Chroogloeocystis siderophila 5.2 s.c.1: one gene and its partner. Each later gene encodes a partner of the first gene's protein in a complex. Links are inferred from orthologs where the notes say so. Each region holds a gene or a part of one and is shown on either strand. Other genes may lie near its edges. The genes, in order: arsC and trxA.

Region 1 (6,175 bases):
GCAGAGGTTTTCAAGGCGCTAGGTGACGAGCATCGCTTGAAAATTATCGAGTACCTCGCCTCCAGCCAGTCTTGTTGTGAACCTAGTGACGGGATCTGCGCCTGCGATATTCAAGACCTCGTTGGTCTTTCTCAAGCCACGGTTAGTCACCATATGAAAATCCTCGTGCAGGCTGGACTCGTCACATCTGAGAAGCGTGGCAGGTTAGTCTACTACAGCATCAATCCTGAAGGGTTCGCGATCGCTCTCGAACTAGCACGGAAATATTTCGATTTTGCGCTCTTACCCAAACCTATTCAATTAGAGGTCAAAGGATGACAAACACACTGATAGAAGCCAGTCGTTGGTTTCTGTTCCTATCAGTAGAGCTGATGGCGCTGTTTTTAGGGGTCAGTTTTCTGGTGGGTCTGCTCCAAGCTTGGATTCCAGACGAGAAAGTGAGTGCCTTTCTTAATCGTAAGAATCCTGTCATTGGCTACGTCATGGGAGCCGCACTAGGTGCGGCTACTCCTTTTTGCTCGTGTTCAACTGTGCCGATAGTTGCCGGACTGCTATCAAGTGGTGCTCCCTTCGGTCCAGTGATGTCGTTTCTGATAGCCTCGCCGATCCTCAATCCCGTGATCTTATCACTCCTTTTCATTGTTGTCGGCTTTCAAGGGACACTCGTTTATGCAGTGATTACCTTTCTTGCCTCTATAGTTGTTGGTGCACTTTGGGCAAGACTCGGATTGAAAGCAGACGTCAAGCGAGTGCGAGTGCGAGGAGGAAAGTCACTCAGCCATTCATCAAAGGGTTCAATTTGGCAACAGGCATGGGAGCAGGCATGGAGCTTTTTTACACCAATGATTCCTTACCTGCTGCTCGGTACAGCCATCGGTGCTTTTATCTATGGTTTCGTGCCTAGTGATTGGATTGTGGCGATCGCCGGTCCGCAACAACCGTTTGCCATCCCTGTTGCTGCGGTAATTGGTGTTCCCATTTATGTTCGTGCTGAAACTATGATTCCGATTGCTCAAGCGTTGTTGACTAAAGGTATGGGGACAGGTGCGGTGATTGCACTGATTATTGGTGGTGCTGGGGCAAGTATTCCAGAGGTATCTCTACTTGCAGGACTATTCCGCCCCCGATTGGTAGTAGCTTTTGTTATCAGTATCTTTATCATCGCCACAGCCAGCGGTGTCATCTTCGACCTTACCACTGTCTAAGCAGATAGCAACTTATACACGCTTATTTCCCTCACAATTCGCTTTCTATTTACTCTAGGAGGAAATTATGTCAAAGCAAGAACAAAAGAAAGGAATTTTTGGCGCTATCGCTAATTTATTCAAGTCGGAGAAAGAAGACTGTTGCTCGGTCAGCTTTGAGGAGATAGAGGACAACACAGCAGTAGAGCAGAACCCGACTGAAGGGCAAATAGAAGCTAAAAAACCCTCACAAGCAAAAAATCAGAGCAAAGGGTGCTGTGGTTAAAGGAAGCCTTCTTGAATAGCAATACTCCAAGGAGATACTCAGGAAACAGCAGACTAACAACTAGTTTTATAAAGTACTTTATCAGATCTACTGTTTTTTATAACCAGGTGCTTACTCTCCTCAAATTAATGGCTTTTGTTCATTAGGTACAAGACAGTCTTTGTAAACTTATTAAAAGGAAGTTGAGTTATGTCAACAGGTTTATTATGCCGCGATCGCTGTGGTTGATGCTAGTGTCTTTAATGTAGAAATCCGACGGGTCGAATACGATTATCTTGACTGGGTTAGCACCTTGGAGTGCGAAGGTATCGAACCCATTTTCATCGAGCCGATTCGGACAGAAGTTTGGACATTTGGCGTGGACAGTCTTCCGCTGACAGAACGTAGTAGATACTTAATCACTAGCCATAGTCATATGGTTCAGGTAAGACCTAAACCAAACTGAAAATGCGAAAATCGGAAGTTTCAATTTTGCTGCCAGTTTCTCTATTAGCTGGCTTTTGTTTGCTCGGCATTTTAAAACTAGCTTTTTTTGACGACTCTGGCTCAAAAAAGATAGACAACTTTACAGGGGAAAAGTAATGAAGGTGTTATGAGATGCAATTTAGAACTCAATTTTTGAGTGTGTAATATTAATCCAACCATGTTTGCAACAGATAGAACATATCGAAGCAACCTGTTGCACAGTCAAATTCTGGATGAGTTGATTTCTATTGTTATGTAATTGTTGACGAACAAGCATCTAGTAATTGCTATCAAAAGCGAGTGAGACGTTTATTGTAGTAATTGATTTATTAAAGTTTGCATTTTATCACGCAAAGATTGTGCTTCTTGATAAGCACGCGATCGCATTTTTCTCGAACTATTAAATTCGGCTTTCAACTCAGTTTTATACACAGGTTGAATAAAGTAGCGCAAGCGCGATCGCATTGCCCAAACGCCCATTGAAGGAAAAAGAGCAAATAGCGGTATTAACGGAGAAAGTGGTAAGAAGGGTAGATAAATTTTCTTAGCTAAATTTTTGAGATTGATTGCCCAAAGATGTAAATATTCATTACCAAGACAAACGACTGGAAGAATCGGGATATTGTAGCGATCGCTCAGTTGAACAAAGCTTAAATCAAACGTTTCTAATTGATATCTTTTGAACCATCCCTTGGCTGGACCGCGTAAGCCTTCAGGAGCATATAATAAAACAGTTTTTTGAGCCAATGCAGCCTCAAACTCGTTGCGTTCTGCTCTTACTCCGCCTAAAGTTTGCGACCATCCGTGTGGTAGCCACCACATCATCCAAGGATGATCGAATAATGCCACACCTGCGAGTGGTTGTACAGTCCAATCGCGGTTTTCTGCTAAAAGGTAGCCGAGTACAAGAAAGTCCCACGGAAAGCACATTCCCGCATGATTCATTGCGACAAGTAATGGTGCTGTTTTCGGTAAATTTTCTAATTGTTTTAGCTCGGCACGAAAGTAATATTTAACGATAGGTTTAAGAATCTCTTCGCGGAATGCTTGCTGATAGCGAGGATCGAATGAATAACCTTGATTTCTAGGAAAGCGACAACCCAGACGTAACCAGCGAATTAACAACGCCAGATAAAAGCCGCAGGGAATGAGACATAAAACATACTCTAGCCAATGCCAACCATCAGGATCGGCATGATAATGTTGCCAGTGGCGGTTGAATAGAATTAACCACCCTGGAGGATACCACAAGCAGAACCAGTCAAACCATGTGAATTGATAGGTATCAAGTGCAGATTTCCTCATTTGGTTCTACCTTGTACAACACAAATCTGATTGAAGTTCAAAATGTGAGGAACTTCCAAACTTCAAAGTCCCCCAATCTTGGGAGATTTAGGGGGCTGAGAGAATTTGTGTGTACACCGTAACTGATTTTGTCGTATTATCGTCTCTAAGTATATTGTATTTTCTTTTGTACTCAAAGACTGAACTACCGCTACTGTTATTGTGCCTTAACCCAAGCTTGTGCGCTCATTTGTACAGGATCCCAAGGGCTACTAAACGGAGGTGTGTAGCTGAGATCGAGTTTATTTAATTCATCTACCTTCATACCATGAAACAAAGCAGTCGCAAAAATATCAATTCGCTTAGCGACTTCTCCTTGATAATGCCCTACAATTTGCGCGCCTAGTAAGCGTCCAGTATGGCGATCGCCTGTCACGCGAATTCGGAGTTTGTGCGCGTGGGGATAATAAACTTTATGATCCCATGTTTCTAGCTCAACGGTAACTGCGTCTATTCCTGCACTTTGGGCTTCAGAATCGCGTAAACCAGTCCGCGCGATTGCCAAATCAAAAACCTTTACGACTTGCGTACCTAGCGTCCCCGCAAATTCTTGATTTCCACCTACTGCATTTTCACCAGCAATTCGCCCCTGTTTGTGTGCGGTTGTCCCTAGCGGTAAATAAGTAGATTGATTTAAAATTCGATGCCAAGTTTCCACACAGTCGCCTGCTGCATAGATATCTGGAACATTTGTTTCCATTTTTCGCGTGACTTGAATTGCGTTTTTAATACCGCAATTGACACCTGCTGTTTTTGCAAGATCGGTATTCGGTTTGACTCCTACAGCCACTAACACCAGATCAACAGTTGTATGATAGTTTTCGCCTTTGACTAATAACTGCGTTCCTTTTGATTCAATCGTTTCAATTGCCACACCGTTGACAGCTGTAACATTATGACGCTGTAGTTCTTCACCAATGATTTGACCTAAAGTAGGGTCAACAGTTTTCATTACCGTTTGGGAATGTTCAATTACCGTAACAGCGATACCTCGGTGCGTCAAAGCATCAGCCATTTCTAAGCCAATGTATCCACCGCCAATAATCGCAGCTGATTGTGGTTCATCGGTGGTTAGATATTGATAAATAGCAAAACTATCTTCCATCGAGTGCAACAAAAAAACTCCAGGAAGATCGAGTCCAGCAATTTGAGGGCGAGTTGATACCGCACCTGTGGCAATAATTAAGCGATCATAGTTCAAATTGTGCGATCGCATTTCGCGATCAACAACTGTAACAATTTTTTGCTGTGGAGCGATCGTCTGAGCCGTACAATTGAGTAAAAGCTGAATACCTTTGTCTGTAATCTCCTCAGTGGTGCGATGCGCTAAATTTCGCCAATCGGGAACTTCACCACTCAGGAAAAACGGCAATCCACAAATGCTGTAATTAGGAAAACTATCCGCGACAACAACTGTCAAATTAACTGTAGAATCCAACTCACGCGCTCGCAACGCCGCACTGATACCTGCGTCGCTACCACCGATAATAAGTAAATTCATGATTGTTACGCAGTAGTTTTAGTACTGAGAGACTCAATCAGTTTTTCGACTCTTTGTTTAACTTGTTCGCGCACTTCACGGAATTTTTCGATGGATTCACCTTCCGGATCGTCAAGTTGCCAATCTTGAAAGACTTCACGCAGTACCCAGGCTTCGGGTAAGTTGACACCGCAGCCACACAAAGAAATGACTGCATCGTAATCTTCAGGATTAAAATCGCTTAAAGGTTTGGATGTCTGATTGCTAATATCGATACCAACTTCTGACATGACTTCTACGGTTGTTGGATCGACTGCACTTGCTTCTAATCCTGAACTTGTGACGGCAATTTTGCCTTCTCCTAGTGTACGGGCAAATCCTTCTGCCATTTGGGAACGGCGTGAGTTTTTCTTGCACACAAACATGACTTTTTTCATGGTTTTACTGATTGTTCGTTTTGACTTCTAAAGCACGATTGGCGATTTGGATAACTTCTTTTGCCGCTTTTTCTTTGCGTTCGCTGTATCTATCGGTGAGATAATCAACTTTGTCGCGCAGTAGTAGAGTGAATTTGTAGAGTTCTTCCATGACGTCAACAACGCGATCGCGATATGGTGAATCTTTCATTGTTCCGTCGTCGTTAAACTCTTGATACGCTTTTGCTACTGAAGACTGATTGGGAATCGTAAACATCCGCATCCATCGCCCTAAGATGCGTAGTGTATTGACTGCGTTAAATGACTGCGAACCACCGCTGACTTGCATCACAGCTAGCGTTTTACCCTGTGTTGGTCTAACTGCACCTAAATTTAGAGGAATCCAATCAATTTGATTTTTCATAATGCCGGTGATATTACCGTGCATTTCAGGACTCGACCAAACTTGTCCTTCTGACCATAAACTTAATTCTCGAAGTTCTTGTACCTTATGATGTGTGTCAGGTACGCTGCTATGAACAGGTAACTCACGCGGATCGAAAAACCGCACTTCTGCACCAAATTCTTCAATAATTCTGGCAGCTTCTTCTGCTAACAGACGACTGTAAGAACGTTCGCGTAAAGAACCGTACAAAAATAAAATGCGTGGTTTGTGATTAAATGTCATCTCTTCAGACTTATTACTTGTAAGCACTGACACAACGAGGATCTCTTAAAGTTGCTTTTTCGGGTTCTCTGGGGAACCATGCGGCGGTTCGCTTACATACTTCAACTAACATCAGCATCACGGGAACTTCGATTAAAACACCCACTACTGTGGCAAGGGCTGCACCTGAATTTAAACCGAAAAGGGTGACTGCTGTAGCGATCGCAACTTCAAAATGATTACTTGCACCAATCAACGCCGCTGGTGCAGCATCTTCATAAGACAATTTCATTTTCAGTGCAGCAACGTATGTGATTAAGAAAATGAAATTTG
Region 2 (6,294 bases), on another replicon or contig:
CTCAGTTTATACGCAAATCTTAGCGGGGTTAAAACACAACAAGGAGTTGATACAACAAATATTTCGGGAGGGGATGATGCGCGAGTCCGTAATTTACCAATTCTGATGTGGGTGCTGGAGATTGTACGGGTAATTCTGCACTCTGAGAATGCTCAATTTGATCAAGTTGAAGAATATCTTCTTTATCTGCAACTTGTCCCAACTCCGAAGCTTGCACGGGAGAAGCAAGCAGCAAGAATGACGCAATGATTCCACATTTTTAATAGAATGATTTACTATTGCTTCTCCTTCAATGTCTTGTTGCAACCACAAAGCAATTAACTCTAAAATTTTGCTTTCTAAGTAAATACGTTTAACCAAACCTTGAAAAGGACACTGCCAAATCTGCTGTACAGCGACTTGCATTTGTGTTGTAACTGTCCTATTACGAAGGAAGGTAGTACTCTTGATCCGGTTTCCTAAAAAGGTGCTTCATTTGCAATGGAATAGCATCATCCCCAATCCTCATGAAACTATTGAACACTTCTGGCACTATAATGCACTTTAACAGCTTCTCTGATGAAGTAATTGTGGTATTAAACCACTACCGGATAAATGCTGTCACCAGCGTAATTCAAGCCATAGCGTTGACAATGTATACCGCCTGAGAGTTGGAAATAAAACCCCAAAGGATGCTGCGATTCTGGGTAACTGATGATCACATCGTTATGTACTTGGTAATCTTCGATTGTGAGGTAAAATCCGTTGCGTAGCTCAACGTTTAAGATACTGCCTTTACCTAAATCTTGAGGATATTCCGATAACGTTTCTGAGTAATTGTTGTCTGTATCTGTATATTCTTTTACTAAATCAGCTGTCTCGATGAACTCCTCGAAGGCAATTGTCATGGTCACATTACTCAGTTGGGCTACTTACATGATTGATTTACAAGAAGGTTGGGTGTTACTGACACCTAAATTTAAGTTAGACCCAATAATAATTTTTCTTAATAAAAATAGCAATTTAACTGTATTTGTATGTAGTTTAGGCGTTGCGCACTTGAACGCTATTTTATTCTGAGTGCAGCGTTCCCTTCTTCGTAGCTTTGCTGTAGGCTAAGAAAGAATCCCAGAGATGCTTCACGGAGCTTGCGCTTGAGTAATAGCGAAGGGTTCAGCATGACATCAACTACGTAAGTCCTATAGTGATAGAGTTGCTGTTCAGGAATATATATGAGTGAGATGTTCAGGGTTAGCGAAAATCGCGATCGCCCAAAACAGATAGGTTACTAAATACCTAGTAATCTAAATTCCACAGAATTCTTAAAACTTAAATCTTTTAGTACAGGAGTATAATAAATTAGCAGATTTTTTCAGTTGTCAAACCTAATCTGAAGAATCGATAAGTCATCATCAAAACTCTCTTTATGATTGATTTGATTTAGCTGAGCTAAAATGGTGTCTAGATCGCAGTTACCTACTACATGATCCATTTTGAGTAAATCAATAAAAGAATCAAGTTCCCAAATTGAGCCATCTACTAAGTGTAGTTCGTAAACTCCATCGCTAAAAATATAAAGCGTACTCGATTCAGGAATATGACAAAACTTATCTGTATAATTCGTATCAGGAAACATACCAATTGGTATGCTTGGAGTTTCTAGTTTTGTTGCCTGTACACTTGGTTTTTCTGATAACAAAACAGCAGGTGGGTGTCCGGCATTAGAGTAGATTAATTGACGATTGACTCGATTATAAACTCCATACCAAATTGTGAAGTACTTCGAGTTTTGAGAAGTCATTTGAAACGTACTATTTAAAGCTCTGAGTACTTCGGTTGGTTGGTAGTAATTAATTCCATCAAGCGCACGAGAACGTAACATATTGAGGACTGAAATTGAAGGAAGCGTAGCCCCTAGCCCATGTCCCGCCGTATCAAGTAAATAAATAGCCAAATAGTCAGGATCTAGCCAGTAATAATCAAAACAATCTCCACCTAGCCGCAATGAAGGAATAAACCGAGAATTAATTTCGAGCGGTTCTTTTAGCTGTGGTGGAAGTAGCGATCGCACATAGTCAGCAGCTTCGGATAATTCTGCTTCGAGTAATTGCTTTTGTTTTTGTAAATCCCGACTCATTTGATGCAAGCGCAATCCAGCACGCACCCGCGCGGTTAGTTCATTTTGTTCGATTGGCTTAGTAATAAAATCGTCTCCACCTGCATCGAATGCTTGAACGCAATCAGATACCGAGCCTAAACTTGTAAGAAAAATGAAAAATACTGTCGATAATCTTGGATCAGCTTTGATTTGGCGACAAACTTCCAACCCACTCATCGATTGCATTGTCCACTCACAAATCACTAACCCAGGATACAACTGGCGCGCCAGCCTAATTCCTTCTTCACCGTTATGAGTTACAACAACTTGATAACCTTGGCTTTTTAGTACCCTAGAGAGCAGAGTTTGCACTGTAGGGTCATCATCGATTACTAAGATTAGAGACATGAGAAAAAGGATTGAGCCACAAAACAATAGTGCGTTTGAGTTGGTTTAAATCCCGATAGATCTCTTGCTTAAACCACTGTCCCATCGCATCAAACGGTGTAAAATTCATTCCAGTTTGCCAACTAACATCTTGTCCTAAAGGTGTTGTATGACTTCCTGGTAGTGTTTGTAACGTAACCATTTCCGGAAAACGCTGTTGTAACAGTTGATGCAGTGCCGTGGATTGGTCAATTGTGTCATTAGTAAATCGAATCAGCAAATTGCGGCGAACACGATAGCGATCACGGACTAAGTTTGTTGTTTCCACTGGAGAAGGTGTAAACTCGACCGCAAAAGTAGGCGTGAATTGTTGTACTAAAGGAATCGCGTCGCGTGCTGCGTAGTTGTTATAAGAAATGAGAATATTTCCTGCACGTTCGACGTCAAACAGACTACCAATAAGTAAGTGTAGTTTACAGCCCATACTGTGTCCTAACCCGTAGGTCGGTAGATAGCGCCGACGTAATAGCGCGCGATCATGTAATTCGGCGATCGCCTGATCAAAACTATTTAAAACCGTTTGCGCGATCGCTGCATGGTCTAAAGTATTAACAAACGGTGTCGCAACGACAGCATACTCTTTTCCCAATTGTTCTAACAACCAACGGTACGTTAATTGAGGTGCGGTTGCAACAAAAGCGCCTCCTAAAAAATGCACAATCCCCACAGGATGTCGGGGAACTAAAACCCAGTTACCAGCAATTTCCTTCCATTCCATGCAATCAAATTCAGAGATCAAAGGTTAGAGATCAGGGATCATTGCCTATCATTAATGCCTGCTGCAATGGATCGCCCTCCCTATCTATTGTGGCAACTTACGATGAGGTATGCGCGATCGCATTGAGTTAGACTTCCTGAAAAATACCCTGAAATTACATACAGTTGGTAATCAGTAGCATATCTGCTTCCATTACCCATTACCTAGCACAAACATCACCACGTTAAAAGGACGCGATCAAACGCCGGCTCATTTTCGTTCTGGATGCGCTTCTACAGGTGAAGGAGTCCCCATTTCATTGATAGTGGCGATCATTTGATAGAGACGCCCTAAATCGCGCTGATTAAAATACAACACGAGACGGGGTAGTTCAGAGGTTTCGTCTTGCGCTTCTTGTGGTAAAGCTTGGCTTTTTTCGATGCGTCCCTTAACGAGAATATCGTTAAAGTTAGTATTTAACGTCTCGACATCTGCATCCGAGATATCTGTTTTCATCCGAATGACGAGTTTGTCACCTACGTAGCGGCTAGAGTGATAAACCTGGTAAAACCGCGTGATCGCATTGCAAGCCACTTCCAGATTATCTGTAATTGTGTAAAGGCTATCGTCTTCAGGACTAATTAATCCTTGTTGGCGGAGGTGCTTATCGATATACTCACTCCAAGCCCGCCAATAGTCCCCTCCTGGGCGATCAATTAAAACGACAGGTACAGGACCAAATTTACCTGTTTGACTGAGCGTCATGCACTCAAAAGCTTCGTCTTGCGTGCCAAATCCGCCAGGGAATAGCGCGATCGCATCACTTTCACGCAGTAGAAATAGTTTGCGAGTGAAAAAGTACTTAAAGTGAATCAGTTTAGCATCGCCTTCAACAACAGGGTTTGCTTCTTGTTCAAACGGTAGTTGAATGTTTAACCCAAACGAGTTTTCTCGCCCAGCGCCTTCATTTCCTGCTTGCATAATTCCACCGCCACCCCCCGTCATCACCATGAAGCCTAACTGCGTCACACATCGCGCAAAATCAAACGCCATACGATATTCTGGTGCTTCTGGTGATGTCCGCGCTGAGCCAAAAATTGTTACCTTGCGTACGTGTCGATACGGGTAAAAAATGTTAAAGCCTTGCTCCATATCAGCTAATGACGCTGACAATATTTTCCAGTCAAGGCGTTCGATATCGCTATTGGCTAACTTGACAATCGTGGCAAGCGCGTACTGAATCAGTTGCCGGTGTTTGTGATGCGGCAGCTTCTCGATTAAGTCAGTCAGGTCTAATTCAAGAGACTCTAATGATGGAAAATGGGAAGATGAGGTCATGAGTGCTTCCGCACAAGTGGCACTCTATTTTATCGATATTTTGGGGGTTATTTGTCAAGTCGTAGATTAATAATTTTTTAATATTGCTTTTTAGTACTTTTTTGCGATCGCCCAACTTAAACTACAAACTCATATTATTTTATTCGCTCAAATAAAGCTCAATAATACTTCTAAGCATGGTATTTGAGCGAAATATTATCAACTTTACTCTAACAGTCCAACTAAGATGCCGCACTGCTAAACGATAAAGTTATTCGCCTAAGAGCAATTTTACAAATACTTTTCTAACGTGTTAGACAAAGTACTCTTAGGAACTGCACCTACGACCATATCAACTCGTTGCCCACCCTTAAAAATCATTAATGTCGGGATACTGCGAATACCGTATTGACTAGCAACGTTGGGGTTTTCGTCTGTGTTAAGTTTTACAACTTTCACCTGACCGTCGTATTGCTGTGCAATTTCATCCACAACAGGAGCTACCATCCGGCACGGACCACACCAAGGTGCCCAAAAGTCCACTAGAACTGGAACTTCGCTTTCGAGTACTTCCTGTTTAAACGTCGAGTCTGTAACTTGTGCGGCTACTGACATGCCTAGAAATCCTTAAGCTATATCTCTTACTTTGCTGAAATTCTACCATAGCCGCGTGCCGCGTTCTGCTTTCTCAACTGTCTATATTTAGATAGATCTTAGGTTCTTATACCCAGAAGTAGACTTTAGAGCAGAGGAGATAATACCTATAAAGGTCTCTCACCCCTAATAATAAGGAACCGCTCGAACAGAAGTCCGAGCGGAGTGTGGTGTGAGGAGTGAACGGAAACATGCGTCTCCGCTTTTTCTATTGTAGGCGACAGGTTAGCTTTTTTCAGAATTTACTGAACAATTCCTGCAAACTTCATTGGGAGTTTTACCCAAGTAGATTTACTTGCCCATGCCCAACTGTTGTGCTTTTTGATAAACCTTACCTTCGGTTAGCAACGAAGGCGCGATCACAACTTCGACTTGCTGCATTTCTTTAATATCCTTAGCTCCCAACGTACCCATGCTAGTTTTTAAAGCGCCTAAAAAATTATGTGTTCCGTCATCAAGTTGCGCAGGCCCACGCAGAATTTGTTCTAACGTACCCGTCGTACCAACTCGAATACGCGTGCCACGAGGTAATACAGGGCTAGGTGTTGCCATACCCCAGTGAAAACCGCGTCCTGGGGCTTCAGCCGCACGCGCAAAGGGGGAGCCAATCATCACGCCATCAGCACCGCAGGCGATACACTTACAGATGTCACCACCAGTAATCAAACCGCCATCAGCGATGACTGGAACATAATTACCCGTTTCCCGATGATAATCATCACGCGCAGCCGCACAGTCAGCGATCGCGGTTGCTTGTGGTATACCCACACCCAGAACACCCCGCGAAGTACACGCAGCGCCAGGACCAATTCCCACAAGCACAGCCGCTGCACCAGCCTTCATCAGGTTTAGCGTCACTTCATACGTCACGCAATTTCCCAACACGACAGGCATGGGCATCTCGCGGCAGAATTCAGCTAAATCCAAGTTTGCCATCGATTCAGGTGACAAATGCGCTGTAGAAACTACTGTTGCTTGGACAAAAAATAAATCAGCGCCTGCACTCGCGACAATTGAGCCATATTTACTTGCGCCTAGCGGCGTCGCACTGACTGCGGCAATGCCTCCTTGCTGTTTGATTTCTTGGATACGCTGTGTAATG

What was found.
Region 2: the proteins of arsC (region 1) and trxA are in contact, whole or in part, in an NMR structure (PDB 2IPA), measured with the Bacillus subtilis proteins. The link is inferred for Chroogloeocystis siderophila 5.2 s.c.1 from one-to-one orthologs.

Annotation. Positions count from the first base shown.
Region 1 is NZ_MRCC01000005.1:9,525-15,699, reverse strand. What follows is about bases 3,492-6,175. They hold arsC (arsenate reductase, glutathione/glutaredoxin type), read right to left. Parts: upstream 5,197-6,175; coding sequence 4,786-5,196; downstream 3,492-4,785. Other genes in these bases: arsB (ACR3 family arsenite efflux transporter), read right to left, coding at 5,877-6,175; arsH (arsenical resistance protein ArsH), read right to left, coding at 5,201-5,863; NIES1031_RS06565 (FAD-dependent oxidoreductase), read right to left, coding at 3,492-4,780. In the rest of the region: NIES1031_RS24795 (ArsR/SmtB family transcription factor), read left to right, coding at 1-318; NIES1031_RS06580 (permease), read left to right, coding at 315-1,205; NIES1031_RS06575 (hypothetical protein), read left to right, coding at 1,273-1,470; NIES1031_RS23665 (hypothetical protein), read left to right, coding at 1,691-1,915; NIES1031_RS06570 (1-acyl-sn-glycerol-3-phosphate acyltransferase), read right to left, coding at 2,245-3,240; more of NIES1031_RS06565, read right to left, coding at 3,437-3,491. UniProt on the Bacillus subtilis protein: Catalyzes the reduction of arsenate [As(V)] to arsenite [As(III)]. In vitro, can dephosphorylate para-nitrophenyl phosphate (pNPP).
Region 2 is NZ_MRCC01000003.1:127,250-133,543, reverse strand. What follows is about bases 3,492-6,294. They hold trxA (thioredoxin), read right to left. Parts: upstream 5,154-6,294; coding sequence 4,830-5,153; downstream 3,492-4,829. Other genes in these bases: NIES1031_RS03975 (GuaB3 family IMP dehydrogenase-related protein), read right to left, coding at 5,484-6,294; NIES1031_RS03985 (LOG family protein), read right to left, coding at 3,492-4,559. In the rest of the region: NIES1031_RS25415 (RpnC/YadD family protein), read left to right, coding at 1-106; NIES1031_RS04000 (hypothetical protein), read right to left, coding at 576-887; NIES1031_RS03995 (PP2C family protein-serine/threonine phosphatase), read right to left, coding at 1,352-2,485; NIES1031_RS03990 (DUF1350 family protein), read right to left, coding at 2,460-3,242. UniProt on the Bacillus subtilis protein: Participates in various redox reactions through the reversible oxidation of its active center dithiol to a disulfide and catalyzes dithiol-disulfide exchange reactions.